Regions from separate parts of the Streptacidiphilus monticola genome, predicted to be linked through region 3. Evidence: riboswitches for the same ligand, from Rfam matches in the RefSeq annotation. Region 3 holds a riboswitch; each other region holds the start of a gene.
The links. Region 3 has a riboswitch for thiamine pyrophosphate ahead of ACFP3V_RS24645 (purine-cytosine permease family protein). Riboswitches for the same ligand answer to the same signal wherever they lie in the genome.

Region 1 (3,268 bases), on a different contig from region 3:
CAGACCGCGTCGCCCGCGTTGCCGCGCGCCACCCGCCGGTCCGTCGGGGCGGCGACTCCGAGCGACTGGACCATCCGGCCGAACTGCTCGGACCAGAAGTAGGGCACCGGGTCGTACACCTCGTCGCCGCCCAGCACGTTGGCCGCGACCACCTTGGCGCTCGCGAGCGCGTGGTCCCAGTGATGGACCGTCAGTCTCCGTCCGTAGCGGGCGGAGGGGAAGGACGCGCAGTCGCCCACGGCCCACACCCCGGGCGCCGCGCGCAGCCGGTCGTCGGCCGCGACCGCGCCGCGGTCGTCCAGCGGGACGTCGGAACCGGACAGCCAGGCCGTGGCAGGCCGGGCGCCGATACCGACGAGCAGCACGTCCGCCCGCACGCCGGAGCCGTCCGTCAGCACCACGCCGTCCCCCGCCGGCAGGAAGCCGGAGACCGCGGCGCCGGTGCGCAGGTCGACGCCGGCCTCGGCGAACCAGCACCGGGTGAACTCCCCCGCCGGAGGCGAGGACGCGGCCTCCAGCACCACCACCTCGCAGCCCGCCTCCCGCGCCGCCGACGCCGCCTCCGCGCCGATCCAGCCCGCCCCGACGATGACCACCCGCGCCCCGGGGCGCAGCACCGCCCGCAGCGCGAGCGCGTCGTCGTGGGTGCGCAGCAGCCGGGCGGACGCGGGCTGGCCGGGCAGCGTCAGCGGTTCCGCGCCGGTGGCGAGGACCACGGCGTCGGCCTCGGCGACGTCGTCCAGGGCACGGATCCGGCGGCCCAGCACCAGATCCACCCCGAGGGCAACGAAGTCCACGTCCAGGCGCGAGTGTTCGGCCTTGCCGAGGAGGACCTCCTTCGACAGCGGCGGGCGGTCGTACGGCGCGTGCGGCTCCGCCCCGATGATCGTCAGCCGGCCGTCGTACCCCGCCTCGCGCAGCGAGACCGCGGTCTGCACGCCCGCGATGCCCGCGCCCACCACCACAACCTGGTCCATACACGCACCCTACTGAGCCGGATAGAGTGAGGGTGAGCAGCAGACGCGGGAGCCCGGAGGACCGGGCTGAGAGGGAGGCCGATCCGCCTCCGACCGTACGAACCTGATCCGGGTCATGCCGGCGAAGGGAGTGTCGGAAACCATGCCGCACAGCGACGTCCTCGTGATCGGCGGCGGAGTCATCGGGCTGGCCACGGCCTGGCGGACCGCGCAGCGCGGCCTGTCCGTGACGGTCCTCGACCCGGACCCGGGCCGGGGCGCCAACCAGGTGGCCGCCGGCATGCTGGCCCCGGTCACGGAGCTGCAGTACGGCGAGGAGCCGCTGCTCGCGCTCGGGATCGCGTCCAACGCCCGCTACGCCGACTTCGCGGCCGAGCTCACCGAGGCCACCGGCCTGGACACCGGCTACCGCGCCTGCGGCACGCTCGCCGTGGCACTGGACGCCGACGACCGGGCGGAGCTGCACGAGGTACACGGCTTCCAGCAGCGGCTCGGCCTGGACGTGGAGTGGCTGAGCGGCCGGGAGGCCCGCCGTCTGGAGCCGATGCTGGCCCCCGGCGTCCGCGGCGCGACGCTGGTCCGCGGCGACCACCAGGTCGACGGCCGCCGCCTCGGCGCGGCGCTGGTCGCGGCCTGCGTGAAGGCTGGGGTCACGCTGCACCCGTCCCGGGCCGCCCGGGTCACCACGGAGGGCGGACGGGCGACCGGTGCCCTCGCCGTCGACGGCACGAAGCTGACGGCGGATCAAACCGCGGTCGCCGCCGGCTGCTGGTCCGGCGGCCTGGAGGGCGTCCCCGCGGCGGTCCGGCTGCCGCTGCGGCCGGTCAAGGGACAGGTGCTGCGGCTGCGGATGACCACGGTGCGCGGGGACTTCCCCGGGCCGCCCTTCCTCTCCCGCAACGTCCGGGCCGTGGTCCGCGGCGTGCACATCTACCTGGTGCCGCGTGCGGACGGCGAGCTGGTGCTCGGCGCGACGACCGAGGAGGAGGGCTTCGACACCACCGTCACCGCGGGCGGTGTCTACGAACTCCTGCGCGACGCCCACGAGCTGGTGCCCGGGATCACCGAGCTGCCGCTCGCCGAGACCAGCGCCGGGCTGCGCCCGGGGACGCCGGACAACGCGCCGCTGCTCGGGCCCACCGCGCTGCCCGGCCTGGTGGCCGCCACCGGGCACCACCGCAACGGGGTACTGCTCACCCCGGTCACCGCGGACGCCCTGGCCGAGTACCTGACCACCGGTCAACTGCCGCCCGAGGCACGGCCGTTCACCCCCACCCGCTTCGCCTCCCCGGAGTCCCCCGCATGAGTCCCCAGCTGACCGTCACCGTCAACGGCGAGCGGCGCGAGCTGCCCGCCGGTACCACCCTGGCCGCCGTCGTCGCCGAGCTGACGCGGGCCAACGGCGGGGTGGCCGCCGCCGTCAACGAGGCCGTGGTGCCGCGCGGCAGCTGGGACGCGACCCCGCTGCGCGAGGCCGACCGGGTCGAGATCCTCACCGCCGTCCAGGGAGGCTGAGCACATGGCCGACGACCGACTCGTCATCGCCGGACGCGAGTTCGGCTCCCGCCTGATCATGGGCACCGGCGGGGCGCCCAGCCTGGAGGTGCTGGAGCAGGCGCTGCGCATCTCCGGCACCGAGCTGACCACGGTCGCCATGCGCCGGGTCAACCCGGCCGCCCGCGGCTCGGTCCTGGAGGTGCTCCAGCGCAACGGCATCGACGTGCTGCCCAACACCGCCGGCTGCTTCACCGCGGGCGAGGCGGTGCTGACGGCCCGTCTGGCGCGCGAGGCGCTGGGCACGGACTGGGTGAAGCTGGAGGTCGTCGCGGACGAGCGGACCCTGCTGCCGGACCCGGTCGAGCTGCTGGACGCGGCGGAGACGCTGGTGGACGACGGCTTCACCGTCCTCCCCTACACCAACGACGACCCGGTGCTGGCCCGCAAGCTGGAGGACGTGGGCTGCGCGGCCGTCATGCCGCTGGGCTCCCCGATCGGTTCCGGTCTCGGCATCCGCAACCCGCACAACTTCCAGCTGATCGTGGAGCAGGCCGGGGTCCCGGTGATCCTCGACGCGGGCGCGGGCACGGCCTCCGACGCGGCGCTGGCGATGGAGCTGGGCTGCGCGGCCGTGATGCTGGCCACAGCGGTCACCCGGGCCCAGGAGCCGGCGCTGATGGCGGAGGCGATGCGCAAGGCGGTCGAGGCGGGCCGGCTGGCCCACCGGGCGGGCCGGATCCCGCGCCGGTTCCACGCGGAGGCCTCGTCCCCGATGTCGGGAAGGGCACAGTTCG
Region 2 (3,268 bases), on a different contig from region 3:
CGTCGGACAGGGCGTCGTCCCAGGCCTGGGCGGTGGGGTGGCCCTTGGCCAGGTCCGCCGCGTGCGCGGCGATCTTGTAGGTGATCACGCCGGTCTTCACGTCATCCCGGTCCGGCAGGCCCAGGTGCTCCTTCGGGGTGACGTAACAGAGCATCGCCGTCCCCCACCACGCGATCATCGCCGCGCCGATGCCGGAGGTGATGTGGTCGTAGCCGGGGGCGACGTCCGTGGTCAGCGGGCCCAGGGTGTAGAAGGGGGCGCCGTCGCACAGCTCCCGCTGCAGGTCCATGTTCTCCTTGATCTTGTGCATCGGGACGTGCCCGGGGCCCTCGATCATCGTCTGGACGTCCAGCTCCCGTGCCACCCGGCCGAGTTCGCCGAGTGTGCGCAGCTCGGCCAGCTGCGCCTCGTCGTTGGCGTCGGAGATGGAGCCCGGCCGCAGGCCGTCACCGAGCGAGAAGGTGACGTCGTAGGCGCGCAGCAGTTCGCACAGCTCCTCGAAGTGCGTGTAGAGGAAGTTCTCCTGATGGTGCGCCAGGCACCACGCCGCCATGATCGAACCGCCGCGCGAGACGATGCCGGTGCGCCGCCCGGCCGTCAGCGGGACGTAGCGCAGCAGCACGCCGGCGTGCACGGTCATGTAGTCGACGCCCTGCTCGCACTGCTCCAGCACGGTGTCCCGGTAGACCTCCCAGCTCAGCTCCTCCGCCCGGCCGTCCACCTTCTCCAGCGCCTGGTACAGCGGCACGGTCCCGATCGGCACGGGGGAGTTGCGCAGGATCCACTCGCGGGTGCTGTGGATGTTGCGGCCGGTGGAGAGGTCCATGACGGTGTCCGCGCCCCAGCGGGTCGCCCAGGTCATCTTCTCCACCTCCTCCTCGATCGAGGAGGTCACGGCGGAGTTGCCGATGTTGGCGTTGACCTTGACCAGGAAGCGCTCGCCGATGACCATCGGCTCCGCCTCCGGGTGGTTGACGTTCACCGGCAGCACCGCCCGCCCCGCCGCCAGCTCGGCGCGGACCAGTTCCGGGTCAAGCCCCTCCCGCAGCGCCGCGAACTCCATCTCGGGGGTGACGATCCCACGCTTGGCATAAGCGAGTTGGGTGACCGCGGTACCCTCCTGGGCCCGCAGCGGACGGCGCGGGCGGCCGGGGAAGACCGCGTCGAGGTTGCGCAGGCCGCCGCGCGGCGAGGTGTGCCGCAACCCGTCGTCCTCGGGCCGGGGCGCGCGGCCGTCGTACTCCTCGACATCGCCGCGCTGCCGGATCCATCCGTCCCGAAGCGGCGGCAGGCCGCGCCGGACGTCGGCCTCGAACTCCGGGTCGGTGTACGGGCCCGAGGTGTCGTACAGCGGGACGGTCGCACCGTTGCTGAGGTGGACGGCGCGGTAGGGCACCCGAAGGTCCGGGCGGGAGCCCTGCTGGTAGGCCTTGTGCCAGGCCGCGGTGGGGTAGCCGTTCCGGCCGTCGCGGGCGCTGCGGACAGACTGCTCCTGCTGTGCTTCGTGCGTGCTCATGCGAGCTCTACTCCCTACGCCGGCATTACCCGGTCAGGTTCCTGCGGTCGGCGCAGCTGTCAGCGCCCTCTCAGCCCGGTGCTCCGAGCTCCCGCGTCTGCAAACGAGATGCCGCCACCGTAGCGGGGGGCCTCCCCGCTGCCAAGTGAGCAGGGGTACTGTTCAGCCGCACCCGACGGCCGTCGCAGAGGAACATCCGTGGCCGAGCCCCACCACCCCCATCACCACGAACACGGCCCGGCCAGCCCCGCTCCACGGCGGCTGCGGCTGCTGCTGGCCGCCGTCCTGGTGCCGTTCGCCCTCGCGGTTCTGGCCGGATTGGTGCTGCTGTGGCCCGGCAGGCTGCCCGACCACGCGGCCACCGGGCTCGGCTTCGACCAGCCGACGGCGAGCGGGGTGGTCACCGCGACCAAGTCCGTGGACTGCGTCGGCGGGACGGCCGGCTGCACCCTGGTCACCTTCCGGGTGACCTCGGGCAAGGACGACGGCCGGGTGAGCACGCAGACCATGACGCCGGATCAGACCGCGGTCTACAGCGCGGGCGAGAAGGTCGTGCTGCTCTACTCGGCGAACGCCCCGCGCGACCTGCAGTACACCATCGGCGACGCCGACCGGGGTATCCCACTCGCCCTGCTGGCCGGGGTCTTCGCGCTGCTGGTGGTGCTGGTGGGCCGGTTGCGCGGGCTGGCCGCGCTGGTCGCGCTGGCGGTGAGCTTCGGCGTGCTGTCGGTATTCGTGCTCCCGGCGATCCTGCACGGGGAGAACCCGCTGCAGGTGGCGGTGGTCGGCAGCGGGTTGATCATGCTCGTCGCGCTGTACCTCTGCCACGGCCTGTCCGCGCGCACCTCGGTGGCGGTGCTGGGCACTCTCGCCTCGCTCGCGCTCATCGGCGTGCTCGGCCAACTCTCCATCGGCTGGACCCGGTTGACCGGCAACACCAGTGACGAGACCGGTCTGGTGCACTCGCTCTTCCCCGGCATCCAGCTTCCCGGCCTGCTGCTGGCGGGCATCATCATCGGCTCGCTGGGCGTCCTCAACGACGTGACGGTGACCCAGGCCAGCAGCGTCTGGGAGCTGCGCGCGGCCGACCCTGGGATGGGCGCCCGAGCCCTGTACCGGGCGGGCATGCGGATCGGCCGGGACCACATCGCGTCCACGGTGAACACCCTGGTGATGGCGTACGCGGGAGCGGGCCTGCCGCTGATGCTGCTCTTCTCGCTGTCCCACCGCGGCGTCTGGACGGTGGCGACCAGCGAGATCGTGGCGGAGGAGGTCGTGCGCACCCTGGTCGGGGCGATCGGCCTGGTCGCCTCCGTCCCGCTGACCACCGCCCTGGCGGCCGCGGTGGCCGCGGCCGGCGGTCCCCCGGCCCGGCGCGGCGGCCGCCGCCGCAAGCACTGACGGAGGGTCAGGAACCGAAGAGGCCCGCGCCGCTCGCTGCGACGGGGCCTCCGGGCTCCGGCCGACCGGCCTGGGGTACGCCCTAGCGGGTCGCCTTCTTGACGAGGACGACGACCGCCGCGGCGAGGGCCACGATGACCAGGGCCTTGAAGACGAAGCCGAAGAGGAAGCTGGCGATGCCGATGATGGCTCCGATGACTGCGAACACGATCCACAGCGCGAGGATCACACCGACCGCCAAGGCCGCGAGTCGACCCCAGCCGGGGAGCGCCTTCCAGAACTCGTTCATGCTGTCCGTCCTCCCCCTCGGGATCACTTGCTGACATCACCGATCGTACGGGCGGGACCCCG
Region 3 (3,268 bases):
CCGGCGTCGGCGTGCAGCTCCAGCAGGCGCTCCAGGGTCAGCACACGGGTGTGCTCCGGGCCGGTCCAGTCGGCCTCCTCCGGGCCGTTGCGCCAGTTGCCGAAGTCGAGCTGGGAGAGCTCCGCCAGCTCCAGTGTGGACACCACGCCCTTGCCGTTGGAGGTCCGGTCGACCGTGCGGTCGTGCACGCACACCAGATGCCCGTCGGCGGTCAGCCGGACGTCGCACTCGAGGCCGTCCGCGCCCTGCTCGATCGCCAGCTGGTAGGCGGCGAGGGTGTGCTCCGCGTACGTCCCGGACGCGCCCCGGTGCGCGATGACGCTTGGTTCCCGTTCCACGGGCATCAGCGTAGGCGGCCCAGGTGACCGGAACGTGAACCCCTGCTCCGGACGGGGCCCGCTACCGCCTGGCCCGAAGGGCCAGCGGGAAGGTGAGCAGGCCCGCCGCGAGGAAGGAGAACAGGGAGGCCGAGGTCCAGAAGGTGGCATGAACGCCCGTCACCTGGGAGGCATGCCCCCAGAAGGCCGGCCACCAGCCGCCCCAACCCGTCAGCGCCGCAGGCGCGATGAGCTGGTAGACCGCGAAGCCCACCGCCCACGGCAGCAGCATGACCCACCGGGTCGGCGCGTCCTGCGCCATGTTCCAGCCGTCCTGCCCCCGGCCCGCGCCGAAGAAGAAGTCCACCGCCAGCACCGCCGACAGCGGCACGAACACCGCGCCGATCAGGCTGAGGAAGCCGTAGTAGCCGGAGAAGTCCTTCACCAGCAGCCCCAGCACGGTCACCAGCGCGCCGATGCCCAGCGACAGCACGCGCCGGTCCACCCGCGGCAGCAGGTTGTGCACCGACATCGCCGTGGAGTAGACGTTCGCGAAGCTCTGGTCGGTCTCCCGCAGCACCAGCACCGCGAAGAACAGCCATCCGGCCGTCACGCCCGTGAAGGTCGAGAAGATCTTGTTCGCGTCCCCGCCGACCTGCACCAGGGCGATCATCCCCAGCACGTAGCACCAGACCTGCGCCACGGTGTATCCGGTGAAGGTGCCCCAGAAGGAGCCCTTCGGGCTGCGGGCGTGCCGGGTGTAGTCGGCGGCCAGCGGCACGAAGGAGATGGACACCGCGATCACGTAGTCCGTGGCCGGGAGGAAGCCGTTCCAGTTCCCGGGGGCCGGGTCGTGCACCCCGCGGCGGGCCAGCTCCACGGTGAACCAGAGCATCGCCAGCGCCACCGCGACCGCCACGTAACGGCGCAGCAGCGCGATGGCGCCCAGCGGACGGATCGTCAGGGCCGTGGTGACCACGCCCGCCAGCAGCACGTAGAGCCAGTGCGGGCCGCCGTCGAACAGCGACTCCGCGCCCAGCGCGATCACCGTCAGCTCGTACACGCCCCAGCCGACGCACTGCACGATGTTCAGCACCGTCGGCACGTAGCTCAGCCGGGTACCGAACAGGCCGCGCAGGATCGCCATCGCGGGCGCGCCGGTCTTCGCGCCGATCAGCGCGGCGACGCCGAGCATCAGCGTCCCGATCACGGTGCCCAGCACGATCGCGGTGACCGAGGCCGCCAGGGACAGGTCCTTCCCGCTCGCGGTGACCAGCACGGTCGCGGCGCTCTGGAAGCCGATCAGGCTGATGCCGAGGTTGGTCCAGAAGGCGGCCTGGTCCCGGAAGCCCAGCGTCCGCGGCGGCTGGGTGTCCAGCACCAGCGGTGCCTCGACGGCGGCGGCCGTTCCGCTCTTCCCACTCGTCTCAAGGGTCGACGACATGCGTCTGCAGCGCTCCCTACGCCGGCATTACCCGGTCAGGTTCAGGCGGTCGGCGCTCCGGTTCCCGCTGCGCCCTCTCAGCCTGGAGGTTGGTCCAAGCTCCCGCGGTGGTGTGTGTGGTTGTGTGTGCGTGATGCGGTGTGGTGCGGTCACATCGTAGGACCGCGCCCGGCCGGGTCCAAGCCCACGGCTTGGTCTTACGATGCCCCGACAAGCTCTGCGGAATGCTGGGGACGATCGGTCCCGTGTGGGTCCCGTACGAAGGAGGACATTCGTGAGCACCGAGCACGAGGGTGACCGGCAGGAGTCGGCCGGGCCCGCCCCCGCTGCGTCACCGGCGGCCGATGCCGAACCCACCGTCGTGCAGCCGGCGGCCCCGCCCGCGCCGACGGTCGAGCCCCCCGCCGACCCCACTCTTGCGGACTTCCCCCCGCCCGTCCCCGCCGCTCCGGCGACTCCGCCGGCCGCCCCGCCGCCCGCTCCCGTGCCTTCCGCGCCCGAGCAGCCCTACGCGGCCCCTGAGCAGCCTTACGCGGCGCCCGTCACCGCCGACACCGCCGTGCACGGCGCCTACGCCACAACCGCGATGCCGCAGCAGCACCCTGACGCACCGTCAGCGCCGCCGCAGCCGACCGTCGTCTACGGCGCGCCCGTCCCGCCCCCGCCCGCGGCCCCGCCCGGGCAGCCGCCGTACCACAACGGCCCGCTCTGGGGCGCCGGCGTGCCGGTGGACCAGCCGAAGCCCAGGAAGAAGCGCCGCGGCGGTTTCATCGCCCTGCTCGCGGCCACCGCGGTCATCGCCGGCGCCATCGGCGGGGCGATCGGCTCCGCCATCGAGGACCAGGACTCCGGCTCCTCCGGCAGCAGCACCAGCACGGTGATCACCCCGACCACCGACCCCAACGCGCAGAGCCGCCCGGCCGGCAGCATCGCCGCCATCGCGGCGAGGGCGCTGCCCAGCGTGGTCACCATCGAGGCCAGCGGCTCCTCGGAGTCGGGGACCGGCACCGGGTTCGTCTACGACACCGAGGGTCACATCCTGACCAACAACCACGTGGTCGCCCCGTCGGTCAACGGCGGCAAACTGACGGTCAAGTTCTCCGACGGCTCCAGCTACCCGGCCTCCATCGTCGGCCGCGCGCAGGGGTACGACGTCGCCGTCATCAAGCTGACGCAGACCCCGCGGGAGAAGCTGACCCCGCTTCCGCTCGGCGACTCGGACAAGGTCGCCGTCGGCGACGCGACGATCGCCATCGGCGCGCCCTTCGGCCTGTCCGGGACGGTCACCTCCGGCATCATCAGCGCCAAGAACCGCCCGGTCGCCTCCGGCGACGAGACCGGCGCGCAGACGTCCTACATGAACGCGCTGCAGACGGACGCCTCGATCAACCCGGGCAACTCCGGCGGCCCGCTGATGAACGCCTCCGGCCAGGTCATCGGCATCGACTCGGCCATCCAGTCCACCGGGAGCAACGTCGGCGGCGGCCAGTCCGGCTCGATCGGCCTC

Region 1: it holds a riboswitch for thiamine pyrophosphate, as region 3 does, so the genes downstream of both, thiO (glycine oxidase ThiO) here and ACFP3V_RS24645 (purine-cytosine permease family protein) in region 3, are expected to answer to the same signal.
Region 2: it holds a riboswitch for thiamine pyrophosphate, as region 3 does, so the genes downstream of both, thiC (phosphomethylpyrimidine synthase ThiC) here and ACFP3V_RS24645 (purine-cytosine permease family protein) in region 3, are expected to answer to the same signal.

What each region holds. Positions count from the first base shown of each region.
Region 1 is NZ_JBHSQJ010000012.1:74,666-77,933, reverse strand. It holds gene ACFP3V_RS04390 (NAD(P)/FAD-dependent oxidoreductase) at 1-977, opposite strand, end outside; TPP riboswitch at 1,013-1,124, shown strand; gene thiO (glycine oxidase ThiO) at 1,120-2,283, shown strand; gene thiS (sulfur carrier protein ThiS) at 2,280-2,492, shown strand; gene ACFP3V_RS04375 (thiazole synthase) at 2,497-3,268, shown strand, end outside.
Region 2 is NZ_JBHSQJ010000034.1:20,219-23,486, forward strand. It holds gene thiC (phosphomethylpyrimidine synthase ThiC) at 1-1,516, opposite strand, end outside; TPP riboswitch at 1,511-1,621, opposite strand; gene ACFP3V_RS09540 (YibE/F family protein) at 1,655-2,917, shown strand; gene ACFP3V_RS09545 (hypothetical protein) at 3,000-3,206, opposite strand.
Region 3 is NZ_JBHSQJ010000117.1:24,171-27,438, forward strand. It holds gene ACFP3V_RS24640 (glycerophosphodiester phosphodiesterase) at 1-344, opposite strand, end outside; gene ACFP3V_RS24645 (purine-cytosine permease family protein) at 400-1,761, opposite strand; TPP riboswitch at 1,756-1,877, opposite strand; gene ACFP3V_RS24650 (S1C family serine protease) at 2,036-3,268, shown strand, end outside.